4 regions of the Pantoea cypripedii genome follow, and region 3 is predicted to be linked to each of the others. Evidence: predicted binding sites of a transcription regulator. Region 3 holds the regulator's gene; each other region holds the start of a gene.

The links. Region 3 encodes LexA, which represses DNA repair genes until DNA is damaged. Its sites were predicted from a motif close to TNCTGTATGTACATACAGNA; they were not measured.
Region 1: the regulator LexA is predicted to act here: its motif matches at 3,010-3,029, upstream of HA50_RS11725 (DinI-like family protein).
Region 2: the regulator LexA is predicted to act here: its motif matches at 1,670-1,689, upstream of umuD (translesion error-prone DNA polymerase V autoproteolytic subunit).
Region 4: the regulator LexA is predicted to act here: its motif matches at 3,348-3,367, upstream of metR (HTH-type transcriptional regulator MetR).

What each region holds. Positions count from the first base shown of each region.
Region 1 is NZ_MLJI01000001.1:2,536,252-2,541,253, reverse strand. It holds gene fliE (flagellar hook-basal body complex protein FliE) at 54-365, shown strand; gene HA50_RS11740 (diguanylate phosphodiesterase) at 575-1,786, opposite strand; gene HA50_RS31385 (hypothetical protein) at 1,813-1,983, shown strand; gene HA50_RS11735 (hypothetical protein) at 2,035-2,283, shown strand; gene HA50_RS11730 (hypothetical protein) at 2,451-2,717, shown strand; gene HA50_RS11725 (DinI-like family protein) at 2,735-2,974, opposite strand; gene iraP (anti-adapter protein IraP) at 3,101-3,394, shown strand; gene HA50_RS11715 (DUF6388 family protein) at 3,582-3,905, opposite strand; gene yedD (lipoprotein YedD) at 4,086-4,553, shown strand; gene fliT (flagella biosynthesis regulatory protein FliT) at 4,607-4,966, opposite strand; gene fliS (flagellar export chaperone FliS) at 4,966-5,002, opposite strand, start outside.
Region 2 is NZ_MLJI01000002.1:1,217,676-1,222,677, reverse strand. It holds gene HA50_RS26965 (DUF1281 domain-containing protein) at 1-319, opposite strand, end outside; gene HA50_RS26960 (helix-turn-helix transcriptional regulator) at 978-1,184, opposite strand; gene umuD (translesion error-prone DNA polymerase V autoproteolytic subunit) at 1,793-2,215, shown strand; gene umuC (translesion error-prone DNA polymerase V subunit UmuC) at 2,224-3,498, shown strand; gene HA50_RS26940 (hypothetical protein) at 3,810-4,049, opposite strand; gene HA50_RS26935 (hypothetical protein) at 4,228-4,479, opposite strand; gene HA50_RS26930 (ParA family protein) at 4,466-5,002, opposite strand, start outside.
Region 3 is NZ_MLJI01000001.1:284,216-289,217, forward strand. It holds gene plsB (glycerol-3-phosphate 1-O-acyltransferase PlsB) at 1-772, opposite strand, end outside; gene HA50_RS01245 (diacylglycerol kinase) at 899-1,267, shown strand; gene lexA (transcriptional repressor LexA) at 1,373-1,987, shown strand; gene dinF (MATE family efflux transporter DinF) at 2,080-3,411, shown strand; gene HA50_RS01260 (CsbD family protein) at 3,569-3,781, shown strand; gene zur (zinc uptake transcriptional repressor Zur) at 3,851-4,372, opposite strand; gene HA50_RS01270 (conjugal transfer protein TraF) at 4,822-5,002, shown strand, end outside.
Region 4 is NZ_MLJI01000001.1:156,378-161,379, forward strand. It holds gene yigL (sugar/pyridoxal phosphate phosphatase YigL) at 10-810, shown strand; gene HA50_RS00685 (carboxylate/amino acid/amine transporter) at 987-1,853, shown strand; gene HA50_RS00690 (YehS family protein) at 1,850-2,329, opposite strand; gene metR (HTH-type transcriptional regulator MetR) at 2,383-3,315, opposite strand; gene metE (5-methyltetrahydropteroyltriglutamate--homocysteine S-methyltransferase) at 3,458-5,002, shown strand, end outside.

The DNA of each region.
Region 1 (5,002 bases), 2.3 Mb from region 3:
TGTGCTAACTTTTCCATCGTGAAAAATCGGATCAACTTCAATGAGGTAATGGCATGTCGATTCAGGCAATTGATGGTGTTCTGCAGCAGCTCCAGCTGACATCGTTGCAGGCCAGCGGTCAGCAGAGTGATGCAACGCAGCAGGTGGATTTCGCGGCCACGATGAAATCAGCGCTGGATAAAATCAGTGAAACGCAGAACAACGCGCGTACTCAGGCGCAGGATTTTGAGATGGGTAAACCCGGCATCGCACTGAACGACGTGATGGTCGATTTGCAGAAATCATCGATTTCCATGCAGATGGGGATTCAGGTCAGAAACAAGCTGGTGTCGGCGTACACCGACATCATGAATATGTCGGTGTAAAACCCGAGTTAATACCTGAAACATACTGTTACTTGGCTAATAATAAACTTAGCAACTATTGCTAAGTTTTGCTAGGAATAATCTGAGATGATTGTCCTGCCCCTTCAAGAGCTAAGCCAATTACGAGTGCCGGAGATAAGCGCCGGGTGGGGCATTAATTTTAAGACAGGTCACCCGCGGGTGGCCTGTCTGCTATGGCATGATAAAACTTATTGGATTTCCGGCCAGGCCACCGCAGGAATGCCGTTTAGCTGCGGGCGGGCAAACAGGAAACCCTGGAATTTGCTGATCCCGGCAGCTTCCAGCCACATCCACTCTTCCGCTTTTTCCACGCCTTCAGCAATCACTGAGATCTCCAGTGAGGAGCAACACTTAATAATGGCATGCACAATAGCCTGCTTCGGACCGCTTTTGTGGACGTCTTTGATGATGCTGCGGTCGATTTTGATCTTATCGGGCTGAAATTTTGCCAGCAGCGACAGGCCGGCAAATCCGGCACCAAAATCATCCAGCGCCACGCTGATCCCGGCGGCTTTGAGTTGCTTAATCGCGGCGGCAAATTCATCGGCCCGTGAAATGGCTTCATCCTCAGTCACCTCCACCACAATCTGCTCAGGAACCAGACCACTGGCGCGAATTTCTGTCAGCAAATAATCCACGGCGTTTGGCACCATCACCAACGACATCGGTAACAGATTAATCGACAGCGTCAGTTCCGGAATGTCGAACTGCTTTGCCAGCTTAAAGGCCTGGCTTTTACTTTTGAGATCGACTTCATAGGCCTGCTTGCGGCTGTAGGGAGCAAAAAACTTTTGTGGCGGCCCCCCATCTGCGCTGCGAATCAGCGCTTCCAGCGCCAGGACTTCGCGTGAGAACGGGTCGATAATCGGTTGAAAGGCAAAGTGGCAGTGCGTTGAGGGATCCGGGATAACGTTAATCAGCACCTTTTCCTCGGTATCAGCGATAAATTCCCAGGTGCTGGCCGGAGGAATTTCAAAATAGTTTTCTTTTTCTCTGGCTTCGACAAAGGTACGCAAAAAACGTAACGCCCGATCTTCAAAGGTCAGCTGATACTTCGATGTCCCCTTGTTCAGCACTGCCTGCAATACCGTGGCCTTATCATGCTCGCGCAGGTCAAACAGCTCCATGCCGGAATTGCCAAAACGGCGGGCGGGGGCATAGTCATGCAACAATTCCACCAGGTTCTCATGACGCGCGTCTTTACAGATCCGCTCATAAATAGATTGCACGGCTTCAGGCGGCCCCTCCAGCAACTGGAAAAAATGCAGACCATCAAATAACAAAATGCCCGTAACATCCGATAATTCATTCTTTTTATTGGCCTTATCAACCATGTCTTCCAGAGTTTTCACCGGAACATGGTCGCACAGATGGCTGCGATAAAGGACGGTTGAGAGCATGGCAGGTTCCACAGCATTATTTTTGTGTGACCTACATTAACAGAGCGATGACGGAAAAAGACGATATTGCAGATGATTTATATTTACAGTCGCTTTTCCCGCCTTTGACCGGCTGGAACGTGGAGATGGGTTTGCGTCAAGTCGGATTCTTTCTGCATCAGGTTGTTGCTAACTCATCGATAAAAAAATTAGATTGAAACGACAAATAAAAAGCGTAGTGTGACCTTCGTTAACGGGAGGTGAGTACAATGTTGCGTGATTATTTGAAGATTGATGATAGCGATCGCTTAGTAGAACAGGGCATGCAAAGGCTTAACAATCGCGGTCAGGAAGATATTACTGAATGGCGCATTATCGGTGCGAATGGCGAACATAAAGGGCGGGTGTCCCTGTTTGATAAAATGTGTATCCAGCGTTCCTGGTGCGTCAGTTATCGGATTACGCAAACCGATGTAAACGGAAGGGTTGTCGTCGATCACTTGACCGACGTGTTGTAATTTTTGCCGTAGTTTTGTCTTATTTGACCCGCCACTGTGCGGGTTTTTTGCCCGATATTGATCCGCACTCAGTTCCGATTATTCCTAAGGCGTTACCGCTATTTTCTACTAACTTTAATCATTCGCACGTTATTAAAACTGGCAATTTTTAGAAAAAGGAAAATAGCATGAGTGATTCAGAGGCAATCAAAACCAAAACTGACTACCTGCGTGATGTCACCTCACAGCTAAAAGAGATGCGTCATTACGCGCAAACCAATACTGAAACGCTTTCCAGTCACTGGCTGGCCTTTGATGCCGGTGAATATAAAGATAAAGAGTATGCCACCCGGTTTGACGGGTTGATCAACAGGCAGGGAAAATTGCTGGATGATATTGATCAGGCGATTCAGGATCTGGAAATCGCCATCAATCATAGCGAGCAGGAAAGCTAAGCCGATGGAGCTGGTGGTTAATCAGCCACCAGCCACATATCAGCTTCATCGAACATCTCTTCGATGATACGTGCCAGGGTGGCTTTCTCGTTTTTACTCATGTCGGTTTCGATGGCATTGCGTTCCATCGGCTTAACCCGCACTTCAATTTCCGGAAACACCCGCTGCACACGTTTTTCCAGTTCCTGCAAAATCATTTCGCGCGCGCCGGGCAATCCCGCTACGTTGCGCTTGTCGTAAATCAGCTCCACAAACATCAGGGCATTCCATTTAATGAATCAGAGCGTCATATTACTGTAAATAAAAACAGTATCAAGCGGCGGGAAGGGATAAGACGAAAATATTATCTTTGATCAGGATACTTTACATTCCAGGGGGTAAACATGCGGCAATTGGTCATCGATATTTTGCTCAAGATGGCAAAAATGGATGTGGAAGCAAAAGAACTCATGGCGCAGGTGGAAGCACAGTCGCTGCTGATTGCTGCGCTGCTGATTCAGGCCAAACAGGATAATTCGCTGACCATCAGTGACACGGTGCAGGACGCGATTGTGACGGCATCACGCTCATCACAGGAGTTCTTGCAGTCAGATGTGGATCTGTTGCTGACGCACATTAACCGCCTGCTGGCCGTGGCGCGTTATGTTGAAGTGAAGGCGATTGAACGCGAAGAGTAGCAAAAAAATTTTACCTCTGGAGGTGGAAATCCAGCAACACCTCCAGAGGCGGTGCAAAGGCACCATTCGTTCAAGGACAATCTACGACCGAAGTCGTGAGATTAAGTTATACAACTTTTATGTAGTTGTACAACTTTATCCTGATCATTTTGAGCTTTTTAGGGCCAGGTGAAATCGTGCCGTGGCATCAGAGTTCGTTTTTGATGCAGAACTCTTCCCACGTCATTCCCAGCGCCGTAGCGTGTGATTTCAGATAGGTTTCGATCGCTTCTGCCGCCACGGCTTTATCTGGCTCGGCGAGCTGAATGGAAAACAGCATACCGTCGAGGTTTTTCTGGCGGAGAAACGCGGCGTAGATACGCTCAGCGTGCCACTGGCGCAGGGCGGCTAATGTCATGCTCGCCTGCTGGGCATCCTGCTCCGTCAGTTCATCCAGCGCTGACTGGAAATCAGGGTGGGCGGCAAAAAACATCTCGCGCGCCTGGGCGTAATATTGTTCTGGTGTTTTCATGCGGAATTCCTGCTGATCGACTCGGCGCGTAGTGTAACGTGCCGCAGCCGGGTTGTCGCCCGGGCGCGCTTCTATCACGGAAAAAGAGCGTGATACGAACAACCCGCGTGCAGATAGCTTGCGAAACTCACTGGAAAAATTATAACGTAGCCGCCATTGAAGCGAGTGTAGGGATCGAAGATGAAAAAGTGGATGATACTGGCGGCGCTGGCGCTGACCGGTTGTGCGCAGATTAACAACTATGAAGCCGCCGTGAAAACCCCGCCTCCGGCAGAATTGCAGGGTTATTGGCAAACTACCGGGCCGCAGAGCAAGCTTATTAGCGACCAGGCGATGGCGAGTCTGATCATCGGTGCTAAGGGGGATACGCTGGATTGTCGTCAATGGCAGCGCGTCATCGCCAAGCCGGGCAAACTGACGCGCTTTGATGATCAGTGGGTCAACGTGACGCGTCTGGTGCGCGTAATGCCGCTGCGACTGCAAAATGGTGAGCTGCGTTACGACGGTTTGCGCATGCGTAAAGTGGAACGTCCGACAGTAGAGTGCCAGCAGGCGTTACAGGAAGTGGCGGCACGCCCCAATGAGGCAGTGATTCAGAACATCGAGCCGGAGATTTTGCGGCCGACGCAGAGCGTCGCTCAGCAATAAAAAGACGCAGCGGCGGGAAAATGTCTTTCTCTGCCGCTGCGTGAGGGTAAAACTTACACCGATTCGCGCGGCACCAGCACGCTGCCTTGCTTGCCGTAAGCCCCCATCACCGACTTCTGCCGTGATGTTTGCCCCACCAGCTGTGCCAGTTCATCCATACGAGCCTGCAACAGACGTCTGACTTCACTCTCGTTGTCGAGGATATGGCGGAGTACCGGGCGCAACTGTTCCTGGGTTTGCAGCGAAGGTGCAGCATCCTGCGTTGATCGGGCTAGCTTTTGCACCGCACTGACATACTCCAACTCCTTTTTAATCAATTCATCCCATTCGCCGTCTGCGGCAAGGCGCAGCATTCCCTGGCTGAGATCGAGTAACTGTTGATAAATGGCAATCAGATGCGGTGCGATAGTCATTAAACGGCGTCCTGAAGGTGTTGAGGTTGAGCGACT
Region 2 (5,002 bases), on a different contig from region 3:
CCGTCAGCACCACGCCCTCACTCAGGCAGCACAGCCACTGTGTAAACGCCTGATTACCTGACACATTGTGGTGCCCGCCGCTGCCCTCCCCTGCACACGACGGATAACCTTCTGCCCCTGTCAGGGCCGGATACGGGGCATAATGCGCCCCGTCTGCCGGATGCAGCAGCCCGGCACATCCGGCCAGAAACAGCTGGATACCCTCCGCTGCCGCCTGTGCATACGACGGATAACCCCCGCCCGCAAACAGCGCCCTCACCTGCCCGATATCTTCACTGCGGCCGTTCACGCACAGCCGGTTACAGCACCAGTTCGGCATGTTTCACTCCTCCGTTGATGGTTGCACGGCGCACTCTCACGCCGTGACGACACAGCAGCCGGGCCGCGAGCGGACCGGGCAACGGGCGCAGGAGGAAGCCGCATGCGCCGCCGGAGCGGACTGAATGTCCCGCGCACGGCGGGGAACGGGTGACGACAGCGGTGAAACGTACCCCTGACCGGGAAGCGCCCCGGCTAACGTGAAGTCACGGCGTGTCCGCAGGTAACCGGTGAAACCAGCAGAAAAGTGAGAGGGGGAGCAGAGAGCGGCGTCAGGCGGTATGCCGCGCCGCACAGAAGCGGAGCGCAGCGACGGCCTTCAGAAAGTGGACAAAAAAAAGCCCGGGAGGTTAAACCGGGCGATGAAGCCATATCGACTCAGGTGTCCGGTCTTCAGGCCGGCTCGCTTAAAAAAAGCCCCTGCGGCTGTCAGAGTGACCACAGGGGCGACGTGAGCGCATGAAAACGGCCATGCACCAGTGAGTAGCAGGAAAATAATAATTCAGCGGCGGGACAATGCAAGTCCGGGATGAAGGCAGCATAAGCGCACTGCCTGCGCGGGCGCACAGTTTATTTAACCCCGGTGTTGCTGGACGGATTAAAAAGCCCGCGCAGGCCTGTCAGAAATTATCACGCACCGGGAGGAATGGCCACCCTGTTCAGTCCGGCTGTTCATCAGCTGATTGCTTCAGCTCCCACATGGCCTGCCGGATGAGCCAGAATCCGGGTGTATGGAACACTTTACCCAGCCGCTCTGCCACTGCCGGGGTGACTGTCAGTCGCCCGCTCAGCAGCGCCCATACATCGGCGTTATCCAGCCCGGTACGCCGGCAGAACATCTCTGTGGAAATGTCATATTCTGCCATAAGATAAGCAAGAAACCGCCCGGGAGAAGTGCGCCCGTCCATAAAGGCCCCAGAGTTTTATTATTGTTACCGGCAGCATAAAACGCCGTCTCTGCTCTGCACAATAACTGACCGGAAATAATGACCCGCCCTTTACCGTCTGCCAGCAACGCTCGCCGCAGTCACGGCTGAGGCGTACCGCAGCGCCAGCGAGGAACGAACAGCCGTGGCGAGGAAGCGTCACGTCACCGGTGGCAGACCGAGTCTGCTTACGCCCGGAATGGACTGAAGACCCGGGGACAAAAAAAGCCCGGCGGAGACCGGGCAGAAGAAGGAGTCCTTAAGGAAGGCATCCCTGCCGCTACGCTATGTTGCTCACCGTGATTATAGTGCGCTTTCCGGCGAAAGCCGCGGGGAAATAAAATTAGCTGCCACGTCAGCCACATGGTTCACGCGGGACCGGTTCTCTCCCCCTGCCCTCTTGCGATCGGCTTAATGCGATACGATACTGTATATAAATACAGTTATACTCAGAGGTAAAAACCATGCCGCAGGCTTATAGCCCCCTTCCGCTTTACGGTAGCCAGTCGGGACATGCTGAGAGTGAAACGCTGCCTGTGCCGACAGGCATGACCCTGCTTCGTCCCGCAGAACACAGGACTCAGCTGGGCATTCCGTTTTATGCCGATCTGTGCCCGGCCGGCTTCCCCAGCCCGGCTGCGGATTATGTCGAATCCGAGCTCGATCTCAATGAGCTGTGCATCCGTCGCCCGGCGGCCAGCTACTTTGTCCGTGCCAGCGGCAGCAGCATGGAAGACCTGGGGCTGTTCGACGGCGACGTCATGGTCGTTGACCGGGCGGAAGAAGCCTGCCACGGTGATGTGGTGATCGCTGAAGTGAACGGGGAATTTACCGTCAAGCGCCTGCAGCTGCATCCGCGACTCGCGCTGCTGCCGATGAACCCGGCATATCCCGTCATTTATCCGGAATCGCTGCAGCTGATGGGCGTGGTGACCTGGTTCTTTCACAGCACCCGCGCGCGCCGGAGGTAAGTATGCCGATGTTCGGACTGGCCGATGTGAACAGTTTTTATGCCAGCTGTGAGGCCTTATTTCGCCCGGACCTGCGCGGACAGGCCGTGGTGGTGCTCAGTAACAATGATGGCTGCGTAATCGCACGCAGCGCCCGCTCAAAAATGCTCGGTATAAAAATGGGCGTACCGTGGTTTCAGATAAAGAACGCGGACTTTCCTGAAAGGGTGCATGTCTTCAGCAGCAATTACGGGCTTTATCACAGTCTCAGCCAGAGGGTGATGTCAGCGCTGGAAGAAATGACGCCAAAGGTGGAGCAGTATTCGATTGATGAGATGTTCCTGGAGCTGACCGGCATCAATGGCTGTGAAGACTTTGAGCACTTCGGCCGGCGGCTACGTCAGCATGTACTGGCAACCACCGGACTCACCATCGGCGTGGGCATGGGACCGACAAAAACGCTGGCAAAATCAGCACAATGGGCGAGCAAGGAATGGAAACAGTTCCGCGGCGTGCTCGCTCTGACGCCGGATAATCTGAAGCGTACTGCCACCCTCCTCTCCCGTCAACCGGTTGAGGAAATCTGGGGCGTGGGGCGCCGTATCGGCAAAAAACTGAACACGATGGGTATACGCACGGCGCTGGAGCTGGCGCGCACCCACCCGGCCTTTATCCGGAAAAACTTTTCCGTCGTTCTTGAGCGAACCGTGCGCGAGCTGAACGGGGAGTCCTGCATTCCACTTGAGGAACTGCCGCCGGCCAAGCAGCAGATTGTCTGCTCCCGCTCTTTCGGTGAGCGCATCACCGCAAAATCGGCCATGCAGCAGGCACTGTGCCAGTATGCCACCCGGGCGGCTGAAAAGCTGCGGGGTGAACGCCAGTTCTGCCGGCACATCAGCGTATTCATCCGGACATCGCCCCACGCGGCCGGGGAGGTATTCTATGGCAACAGCGCCGGCGAAAAGCTGACGCTGCCCACGCAGGATACCCGGGACATCATTGCGGTGGCCATGCGAGCACTTGACCACATCTGGCTGGAAGGCCGGCGCTACATGAAAGCCGGCGTGATGCTCGATGACTTCACGCCGCACGGCGTCAGCCAGTTGAACCTGTTTGATGAGGACCGCCCGAGGCCGAAAAGTGCGCAGCTGATGAAGGTAATAGATGGCATTAACCAGTCGGGGCTCGGGAATATCTGGTTTGCGAGTCAGGGCGTGGATACGGGCTGGCAGATGAAACGTGAGATGCTTTCACCTGCATGGACCACGCGCTGGAGCGATATTCCCGTTGCACGGGTGCTCTGAGACAGCGACGATATCCCGGACGATTCAGGATATCGGTTCAGGAGCTGCTTACTTCACCGGTGGAAAAGCCAGAATTCATCCATAATTAAAAGAGGAAGCCCCGGTTTTTTGTCCCGGAAGTAACGCCCCCGGGGCAGTCTGTCGCCGGGATGCAGCTTCCGGGCCCACTCATCAAACGCGGGACGGCACCTGCGAACGTTGCCTTTAAACATATCTGCAGACTGGGTGATGGTCAGCCCCCTTCCCTGCCCGCGGAACCGGCTATACAGTTCATGCATTAACATATTGACTCTCCATCCTGCTGCCACCGCTCAGCGGGATTTGTTTTTCTTCCAGCTGTCGTTGGCCAAGAATGCCGCGCGCGAAACGCAGGCCCCCCACAGCAGCTGAAGGCCAATTTTGATCAGCTCGCTGGCGTGCGGCAAGAAAAAGAGCGGCACAATGAACAGGGCACTCAGGAGAAAGCCCCATTCAGCAGCACTTTTTCTATCTTTGCCGGTGAGCTTTATAATTCCGAGATATCCCGATACAAGATATAGAAACCTTTTCATAGCCACCTTATTCTTTGATGAAAAATCACCTCATCAAACGTAATTTGATGATAAAAAGGAGATAATTCACTTTATTTAATGTATATACAAAAGCATATACATTAAACTATTCATTATCCCACATTAATCTTATGCGTATAATCAACACTCCGTTTTGTATATACATTTATATATACAATCATGTGTTTTCAATAACCAGTTGCGCCAACTTTGCAATCCATTTGTCATCGTCCATATGACAAGCAGCACGAAGAACACGAGATCTCGAAATGTTTTTCAGAGGAAGATGCTCCTGTACTCTTTCTACTAGTAAGGATAGGGCGTCATCATCTAAACCGGTTAACCGAAGGTTCATTTGACGGCCAGTCGTTATATTTCTTTTTTCAATAACGCGGGTAACCCCTTTTGCTACCCTGTCACTTCTTGCCATCGTCATCCCCTTTGATGATACTTAGCAGCTCCTGAGCGAATGCTTTGTAGTCCCGATAGGGTCTTTCATTTTTAGCAAACGTCATAACCGGCCTATGTTGCTCAGTGGCTTGCTTGTACAATTCACTGTATCGGATCTCAGTCTTAGCCAGATTATATTTGCCTTCAGTAATATAACCATCTATTGCTCTTAACATTTTTGAGTGGGAGACATTCACTTTTGTCTTTACAAGTGTATATACAAAATTCTCATTTCTTTTGATTTCCCGAACAACCTGGAAAAGGTCATCAATCCCCTTCACCGCCCTTCTGTCCATGTCTACCGGCACAACGATGAAGTCAGTGATAAGCAACGCATTTTCAATGCTCAGATCTATGGCTGGACGTAAATCAATGAGAATAAAATCGAAATCAGTTTTAAGTCGTTTGAGGCCTTCTTCGAGAATATTCAGCCTGTGGCGAAAACGTTCTGCGCTTCTGGCCTCTACAGCAAGTGTTATGTCCGCTGGGATTACATAAAGGTT
Region 3 (5,002 bases):
CCGCAATCTCTTCCATCATTTCAATGGCGTTTTGCTGCGCCTTCTCATGGGAAATCTTTTTGCTGCGCGCTTCATCTTCCACAGCCTTTTCAATGGCTTTTGATTGCAACAGCTTGTTGAACAGATCCTGGCGGGCAGGTAAGCGCGGGCCGATGGCGGCCAGACGCTGGCGAGCGAAGTGAATACGCGCCACGCGGGCCAGTTTTTGCGCAATTGACTTGTCCGTTCCGTGCTCGGTTGCCATTTGACGCAGCGACACCGTCGGCGAGAAGCGGACAAAACTGTCGCGGCCATGCCAGAGAATGGCAAAGAACTTCTGTACACCGTTAAGAATGCGCAGATGTGGTGTCTGCTCGCCCTGAACTTCACGCCCAGGTGCGCGTCCAAACATCACCGACACTGGCAGCATTTGCACATCCAGCTCGGGGTTGCTGCGATGCAGATCGAGATAGTCATGAAATAGCTTCACTGACTCCACATTCGGCACGAAATAAGGGAAAACGCGCGGACCGTCGTGGATAAACACATAGCGAGGCAGCAATGTGCCATCGATTTCCAGCGGTGTAAGCGGATCCGGCAGATCGTGTTTCACACATTGCGAACGCAGGGTGAGCAGATCGGCCTTGGAATCGTAAGGCAGCACATATAGGATTGGCCGCGTTGAATCTAACCCATGCTCAGACACGGGATCCGACGGAATAGCCTTACTCTTTACCAAAATGGAGAGTGGTAAATTCAATAATTTATAATAAAGTTTACGCCAACCTGACATAGACAACTTTAAGCCTCTTGTTAGCAAAGCGCGGCAAGCATACCAGAAAGTGCCGCGAAGATCTGTGGCCGTGCCATTCCCGGCTGCCCAGACATTGACGTCAAAACGAGTAAAGGGTTCAACGACATGGCAAATAACGTCACCGGTATTCTCAGGATAGTGAAAGCTGCCGGTTATTCCTGGCAGGGATTGCGCGCCGCCTGGCAACATGAAGCGGCATTTCGCCAGGAGGCCATCGCCGCGCTGGTGGCGATTGTGGTGGCATGCTGGCTGGATGTTGACGCTATCTCCCGCGTACTCATGATCGGTTCTGTGGTGCTGGTGGTCATTGTAGAGATAATGAATAGTGCCATTGAAGCCGTCGTCGACCGCATTGGTCAGGAGCGTCATCCGCTGGCCGGACGCGCGAAAGATATGGGGTCGGCTGCCGTACTGTTAGCTATCTTACTGGCTCTTTTCGTCTGGATCGCGCTGCTTTGGTCGCATTTGCGATAAGGATTCCGGATTCATCAACTCGCTGATTTTTCCCTCAGTTTTGGTTTCCATTTCGCCAATACCTGTATATACTCACAGCGACTGTATAAACAACCAGGGGGCGGGATGAAAGCGTTAACCAGCAGGCAGCAACAGGTCTATGATCTGATTCGCGACCATATCAACCAGACGGGCATGCCGCCAACGCGTGCGGAAATTGCTGCTCAACTGGGCTTCCGCTCACCGAATGCGGCAGAAGAACATCTGAAGGCCCTGGCACGTAAGGGCGTAATTGAAATCGTCTCCGGTGCGTCGCGCGGTATTCGTTTATTAATGGAAGAAGAAGCCAGTGAGGGGCTGCCGCTGATTGGCCGTGTCGCCGCGGGTGAACCGTTATTGGCACAGGAGCACATCGAGGCCCATTACCAGGTTGATGCCAACCTCTTCAAACCTACCGCTGATTTCCTGCTGCGCGTTAGCGGCATGTCGATGAAAGATATCGGCATTATGGATGGTGACTTACTGGCGGTACACAAGACTCAGGAAGTGCGCAATGGCCAGGTTGTGGTGGCGCGCATTGATGATGAAGTCACAGTGAAACGCTGGAAAAAGCAGGGTGCGATTGTGCAGCTGCTGCCAGAAAACAGCGACTTCCAGCCGATTGTGGTCGATACACGTGAGCAGTCACTCACCGTTGAAGGGCTGGCTGTGGGTATCGTGCGTAACGGCGAATGGCTTTAATCCTTTAAATCCCCCACTACGGTAGCGCCTCTGCGCTGCCGTGGTTTGATTTGCCAAAATAACTGTAGCGCAGCACAAACCGGGACGGGCTGATGCAGCTGTTTTCCTCCTCTGATAAGACACTCTGGCGGCTGGCGCTGCCGATGATCCTCTCGAATATCACGGTGCCATTGCTTGGCGTGGTAGATACCGCAGTGATTGGCCATCTCGATAGTCCGATCTATCTCGGTGGCGTGGCTGTGGGTAGCACTGCAACCAGCTTCATTTTTATGCTGCTGCTGTTTTTACGCATGAGTACAACCGGACTGACTGCCCAGGCATTTGGTGCCAGCGATAAAACGGCGTTGGCGCGTGCGCTTACCCAACCGTTGCTTATCGCATTGATCGCAGGCGTGTTGTTTATGTTGCTGCGCACACCTGTCGGCAATCTGGCGGCTGCGCTCATGGGGGGCAGCGTTGCGGTACAGCAGCAGGCACAACTGTTTATTCAGATTCGCTGGCTCAGTGCTCCCGCCACACTGGCTAATCTGGTGCTCCTCGGCTGGTTGCTGGGCGTGCAGTATGCGCGTGCGCCCGTTGTTTTGCTGGTAGTGGGCAACCTGGTCAATATTCTGCTGGATCTGCTGTTTGTGCTCGGCCTGCACTGGGGTGTGGCAGGCGCTGCTGCGGCTACGGCACTGGCTGAATATGTCACCCTGGGTGTCGGGCTGTTAATGGTCGCGCGCGTATTAAAGCTACGTGGCATTGATTTCACCCTGCTGAAAGAGAGCTGGCGCGGTGGCGCCGCTCGCCTGTTTCGTCTCAATCGCGACATTATGTTGCGCTCATTTCTGCTGCAAATCTGTTTTGCTTCTCTGACCATCTTTGGCGCGCGCATTGGGCCGGATGTGGTCGCAGTCAACGCGGTTCTGCTGATGTTTCTCACTTTCACAGCCTACGCACTGGATGGCTTCGCTTATGCGGTTGAAGCCTGCTCTGGTGAAGCGGTTGGTGCGAAAGATCGCAGCCAGTTGTTGCTGGTCTGGCACGCGGCCTGCCGTCAGGCGGGTCTGGTGGCGTTGCTGTTCGCCATGATGTATGCCCTGTGCGGGGTGCAAATTGTCGGGTTGCTGACCTCGCTGGACGAACTCCGCGAAGCCGCCGATCGTTACCTGGTGTGGCAGGTGGTGATGCCCCTGGTGGGGGTATGGTGTTATCTGCTGGATGGCATGTTTATCGGCGCGACGCGTGGCAGGGAAATGCGTAACAGCATGGCGCTGGCGGCGCTGGGTTATGGCCTGTCGTTGCTCACCTTACCCTGGCTGGGAAATCATGGTTTGTGGCTGGCGGTGACGGTATTTCTGGCATTACGCGGACTCACGTTGTGGCTGGTCTGGCGCCGTCACTGGCGTCATGATACTTGGTTTTCGTATAGTGGAATATAACCTGTTAATTACAGATTAATCCGTAAGTGTGCTACCTGATATTCATTGCCTACTATAATTATCCTTAACAACGCAATTAAGTAGCGTGTTATATCGGTTTTTACCTTCAGGAAATGGGTATGCCGTCAACTCACTGGAAACGACATGGAGTACGGTTATGAACAAAGACGAAGCGAGTGGAAACTGGAAGCAATTCAAAGGGAAAGTGAAAGAAAAATGGGGCAAGCTGACCGATGATGATATGACCGTCATCGAAGGGAAACGCGATCAGCTTGTCGGTAAAATTCAGGAACGCTACGGTTACGCGAAAGATCAGGCCGAGCGTGAAGTGAAAGACTGGGAAGGTCACAACAAGGATTATCGCTGGTAACGGACCCGTTTAAGGACGATGCTCCTAAGCTCCGATCCTGATGATCGGGATGGCACAAGGAGGTGCCATTTATCCCTTCCTCAACCGCTTTTTACCCTCAACCTGATGATCGTGATCGCAGCTGTCATGATGAGTACAGGCTTCCACTTCGGCACAATTTTCACACAGCCCGTGCGCTTCAATCACGCTATGGCGTAACGTAAAACCGGCTTGTTCAGCCAATCCGGAAATGATCTTTTCGACACCATGCGCATGTTTTTCACTGACGGCGGCACAGCGGTCACAAACCAGCATTACTGAGGTGTGTGCAGGTTCATCAAAATGATGGCAGACCACGTAGCTGTTGTTGGATTCAACGCGATGGATAAATCCCTGCTCCAGCAGAAAATCCAGTGCGCGATAGATGGTTGGTGGTTTTGCCTGGGGTTCACTAACGCGCAATTGATCCAGTAAATCATAAGCACTGATCGATCCATTTTGTTCTGCCATCAGGCGTAGCACTTCGGCACGTTGTGTGGTCAGACGCACGCCGCGTTGCAGGCAAAGCGTTTCAGCCTGGTTCAGAAGTTGGTCTGGCGACAAATTTGACATAAGTGTTCTCCGGGTGGCGAGTGATGTTATTTTATCACACAAATTTTTACGCTGCTGTGATTGCTTTTCTCGCTAAACATTGCCAGGAAAAATCTTGTTTTTCATAAGATTAATATCAGTGTTATTCCCCTTTTTTTCTCATATTGTCATCTGCGTTCCTTATTACGGATTTATTATCAAACCGGCTAATCGGTTTTTGCTTTGCAACTCACCGACTTAGCGTCTAAGGTTCAAAAGGGCTTAAGTAATAGCTGGCCTCAATTTAGATATCGTTTAATTTTTTGCATAAATACACGACAGATTGCTGCGCCAGCAGTCAATTCTGCGAATAGCAGTGCTATTTCCTTTTATTTCACAGCAATAAATCGTTAGCCCAGGTTCACAATAAGGGCTGGTAAATTGTTTCGTCGATGACATGGTCACGACATTTGAAAGGTGATGGCAGGCTCATGGTGAAGACATTATTCAGGCGCAAAAAAGTTGCTTATCTTGTTGTTTTGAATTCAGTATTTCTTTCCTCTTCAGCTCTGGCAGCAGGTACCTGGTACGACGCACGTAATGACGCAATGGGCGGTACCGGTGTTGCGTCTTCCACCTGGAGCTCCGCGGTACTGGCGAACCCGGCATTGA
Region 4 (5,002 bases), 130 kb from region 3:
GAGGTTTACATGTACCACATCGTCGCATCCGACCTGGATGGCACGCTGCTTTCTCCGGACCATCGCCTGACACCTTTTGCCCGCAGTACCTTGCAGGAGCTGGTGGCGCGCGATGTTCATTTCGTCTTTGCCACCGGTCGTCACTATATCGATGTGGGACAAATGCGCGACAGTCTCGGCATCCCGGCTTATATGATCACCTCCAACGGTGCGCGGGTGCATAACGCCGACGGCGAACTGATTTTCAGCCACAATCTGGATGCCGATATCGCGCAGGATTTGTATGGCCTGAAATACCACGATGAGCAGGTGCTGACCCACGTTTACCGTGATGACGAATGGTTTATCAGCCGCCATCGCCCGGCCGAGCAGGATTATTTCCGCGAGTCGGTGTTTAACTACCAGGTGTATCAGCCCGGCATGTTGCCGACGGATGGCATCAGCAAAGTTTTCTTTACCTGCGACGAACCAGAGCATCTGATCCCGATGGAACAGGCGATTGAAGCGCGCTGGGGCGATCGGGTTAACGTCAGTTTCTCGCTGCCGACCTGTCTGGAAGTGATGGCGGGTGGCGTTTCCAAGGGACACGCGCTGGAAGCCGTGGCGAAACAGCTCGGCTATTCACTGAAAGAGTGTATCGCCTTTGGTGATGGTATGAACGATGTGGAGATGCTCAGCATGGCGGGCAAGGGCTGCATCATGCGCAATGCGCATCAGCGCCTGAAAGACACGTTGCCAGCGCTGGAAGTGATTGGCAGCAACGCCGAAGACGCGGTACCACATACGCTGCGTAAGCTGTTTCTGGCGTAAGTTTATCTGCGATCCGTAGCGGCGCGATTTATCGCGCTATTGCGCACTGTCCTGATTGCGCGATAAATCGCGCCGCTACGGCTGCCTGCATTTTGAACGCTTGTAAACCAGATAATTCAACCAGACAGCGACAGTTTGTTTACACTAGCGGCACTGTTCATTTTGGGGTCGTTACTGTGCCGTTATTGATCGTTACCACCATTCTGTGGGCTTTTTCCTTTAGTTTTATCGGGGAATATCTGGCGGGTCAGGTGGATTCCTGGTTCTCGGTGCTGATGCGTCTGGCACTGGCAGCCATTGTTTTTCTGCCCTTCCTGCGCTGGCGTGGTTATCGCGCCTCGACCATCCTGCTGTATATGCTGGTGGGGATGCTGCAATTGGGCATCATGTACCTGCTCAGCTTTGAAGCCTACCTCTATCTCAGCGTGACGGAATTCCTGTTATTTACCGTCATGACGCCGCTGTATGTCACCCTGATCTACGATCTGCTCAGCCGCCGACCGCTGCGAATTGGCTACGCCTTCAGTGCTTTGCTGGCGGTGGTCGGCGCAGCAATTATTCGTTATGACAAAGTCAGCGACCACTTCTGGTTAGGTCTGCTGCTGGTGCAGGCGGCGAATATCTGTTTTGCAATCGGCATGGTGGGTTACAAGCGTTTGCAGGAGACGCGCCCGATGCCGCAGCACACCGCGTTTTCCTGGTTCTACCTTGGCGCAGTGATCATTGCGGTGATTGCCTGGAGCCTGTGGGGCAACCCCAACAAGCTGCCAACCACTTCGCTGCAATGGGGCATTCTGGTGTGGCTGGGCGTGGCCGCGTCCGGGTTGGGCTACTTTATGTGGAACTATGGCGCTACCCAGGTGGATGCAGGCACGCTGGGTATCATGAACAATATGCATGTCCCGGCAGGATTGCTGGTGAACCTGGCGATCTGGCAGGAAAAACCACACTGGCCGAGCTTTATCGCCGGGGCCATTGTGATCTTCGCTTCACTTTATGTGCATAAACGCTGGGTGTTGGGAAAAACCGCGACCAGCCATTAAGCCTTTTTGGCAGGGGCCGGGCGCTGTATCAGCGTCAGCCCCTTTAAAAAGTTACGCAGAATCTGGTCACCGCATTCGCGGTAATTCTTATGATCCGGATTACGGAAAATTGCGCCGATCTCCGCCTGAGAAACCTTAAAGTTTGCCTTCAGCAAGATCTCGGGAATGTCCGTGGTTTTCAGGGCAAACGCGATACGTAACTTCTTCAGGAAGATATTATTGTTCATGCGGCGCTCAATCGATGGCGCAGGCGCATCTTCGCTTTTACCGCGACGATGGAAAATCAAACCGTTAAGGAAATAACCCATCAGCACGTCCGGGCAGGGACGAAAAGCGGCATCATCATCTTTCTTCAGCCACGCCTGCACATCTTCCAGCGGCACATCGCAACTCGCCAGGGCGAAAATCTCCACCACTTTGCTGTCGCTTAAATCCAGCATATAGCGCACGCTGCGCAGCACATCGTTATTGGTCATGGTGAAAATCTCCTGGTCACGGGTTGAGGCGGCGCATTATAGAGTAGGCCGTTTCAGGAAGACAGCGGTTGTAACGAACCGGGACGCGATGCATCGCGCACAAAAGGCAGATGATCACAGGCATGCTGGCGGGCAAAACGTGTGAACGCCTCCAGCACCGGCTGACGCTGCTCACCGTCACGCATTGCCGCGTACAAACGGCTCCACAACCCTTCACCCAGCGTTTTGGTCACCACCAATCCCTGATGCTCAAAGCTTTCCACAACCCAATGAGGCAACGCTGCAATCCCCATGCGTGCTGACACCATCTGGATCATCAGCAACGTATTATCGACGCTCTTCAGCGCCGGGCTGACTCCCGCAGGCTGCAAAAAATGCCGCCAGATATCCAGCCGCTGACGCTGCACCGGATAAATCAGCAGTACTTCATCCGCCAAATCGTCTGGTGAAATAGTCTCGCGCTGCGCCAGCGGATGATCCGGTGCCAGCACCAGCCGCACTTCGTAATCAAACATCGGGGAATAGAACAACCCGCTGCGCGGCAAAATATCGGAGGTCAGCACCACATCCAGCTCGCCCTGCTGCAACGCGGGTTGCGGGTCGAATGTCACGCCGGATTTAAAATCCATCACCACCTGCGGCCAGCTCTGACGGAAATTATTCAGCGCTGGCGTCAGCCACTGAATACAGCTGTGGCACTCAATGGCGATGCGCAGCGTCGTCTGATGCGGCTCATGGCAAGCCTGCAACGCCTGCTGAATCTGCGGCAGGATCTGCTCAGCCAGCTGCAACAGGATCTCCCCCTGTGGTGTAAACCGTAGTGGCTGGCTCTTACGCACAAACAGGCGAAAGCCCAGCCGTTGCTCCAGGTCGCTGAACTGATGAGATAACGCCGATTGCGTTTGATGAAGCTGAGCGGCGGCGGCGGCCAGAGAGCCGGTATGCCGTAACGCTTGCAGCGTCCGCAGGTGTTTGAGTTCGATCATGAGAATCCTTCACATCGAGATTGAACAATTTGCGCTTGAGGAACATACAGTACCCGCAGAAGATAGCGGTGTAAACATCTGGACGGCTAAACATCTGATTGTAACCTAAGCTGCTCAATAAAGAATACCTGGAGGACATCAAATGACCATTCTGAACCATACACTCGGTTTTCCTCGCGTCGGTCTGCGTCGTGAATTGAAAAAAGCCCAGGAAAGTTATTGGGCAGGTAACAGCTCTCAGGAAGATTTGCTTGCCGTGGGGCGTGAACTGCGTGCACGTCACTGGCAACAACAGAAAGAGGCGGGCGTGAACCTGCTGCCGGTGGGCGACTTCGCCTGGTACGATCACGTACTCACCACCAGCCTGTTGCTGGGCAACGTACCGGCCCGCCACCAGAATAAAGACGGCTCCGTTGACCTCGATACCCTGTTCCGCCTGGGCCGTGGTCGTGCACCGACTGGCGCACCAGCCGCCGCCGCCGAAATGACCAAATGGTTTAACACCAACTATCACTACATGGTGCCAGAATTCACCCAGGGTCAGCAGTTCAGACTGACCTGGACCCAGCTGCTGGACGAAGTGGACGAAGCGCTGGCACTCGGCCATAAAGTCAAACCCGTGCTACTCGGCCCGGTCACTTATCTGTGGCTGGGTAAAGTCAAAGGCGAACAGTTTGATCGCCTTTCGCTGCTGAAAGACATCCTGCCGGTTTATCAACAGGTGCTGGCTGAACTGAAAAAACGCGATATCGAATGGGTGCAGATTGATGAGCCAGCGCTGGCACTGGAACTGCCGCCGGAATGGCGTGCCGCGTTCAAACCGGCTTACGACGCGTTGCAGGGCAAAACCAAACTGCTGCTGACCACCTACTTCGACAGTATCGGCCAGAACCTTGATGTGATCAAAGCGCTGCCAGTGCAGGGGCTGCATGTTGACCTGGTGCACGGCAAAGATGATATCCAGCACATCAACCAGCAACTGCCAGCAGAATGGCTGCTGTCTGTTGGGGTGATCAACGGTCGTAACGTCTGGCGTGCCGACCTCAGCAACTGGTTCGAACGCCTGCAACCGCTGGTGGGAAAACGCAAGCAGCTGTGGATCGGCTCCTCCTGCTCGCTGCTGCACAGCCCGATCGACCTGAGCGTGGAAACCCGTCTCGATGACGAAGTGAAAAGCTGGTTTGCTTTTGCCCTGCAAAAATGTGCTGAACTGTCCCTGCTGAGTCACGCGCTGAACAGCAACGATGCAAAATCCCTTGAAGCCTGGAGTGCGCCAATCCGTGCCCGTGCCCACTCCAGCCGCGTACATAACGCCGCTGTGGCGGCGCGTCTGGCAAAAATCCAGGCCAAAGACACCGAACGTAACAGCGCCTACACCGAGCGTGCTCAGGCGCAGCGCAACCGCTTCCACCTGCCAGCATGGCCGACCACTACCATTGGTTCATTTCCACAGACCACTGAAATCCGCGGCCTGCGTCTCGACTTCAAAAAAGGCAACATTGATGGCGGTCACTATCGCACCGGTATCGCTGAACACATCAAACAGGCGATTGTGGAACAGGAACGCCTGGGGCTTGACGTGCTGGTACACGGTGAAGCCGAGCGTAACGACATGGTTGAATACTTCGGCGAAAACCTCGATGGCTTCGTGTTCACTCAGAATGGCTGGGTACAAAGCTACGGCTCA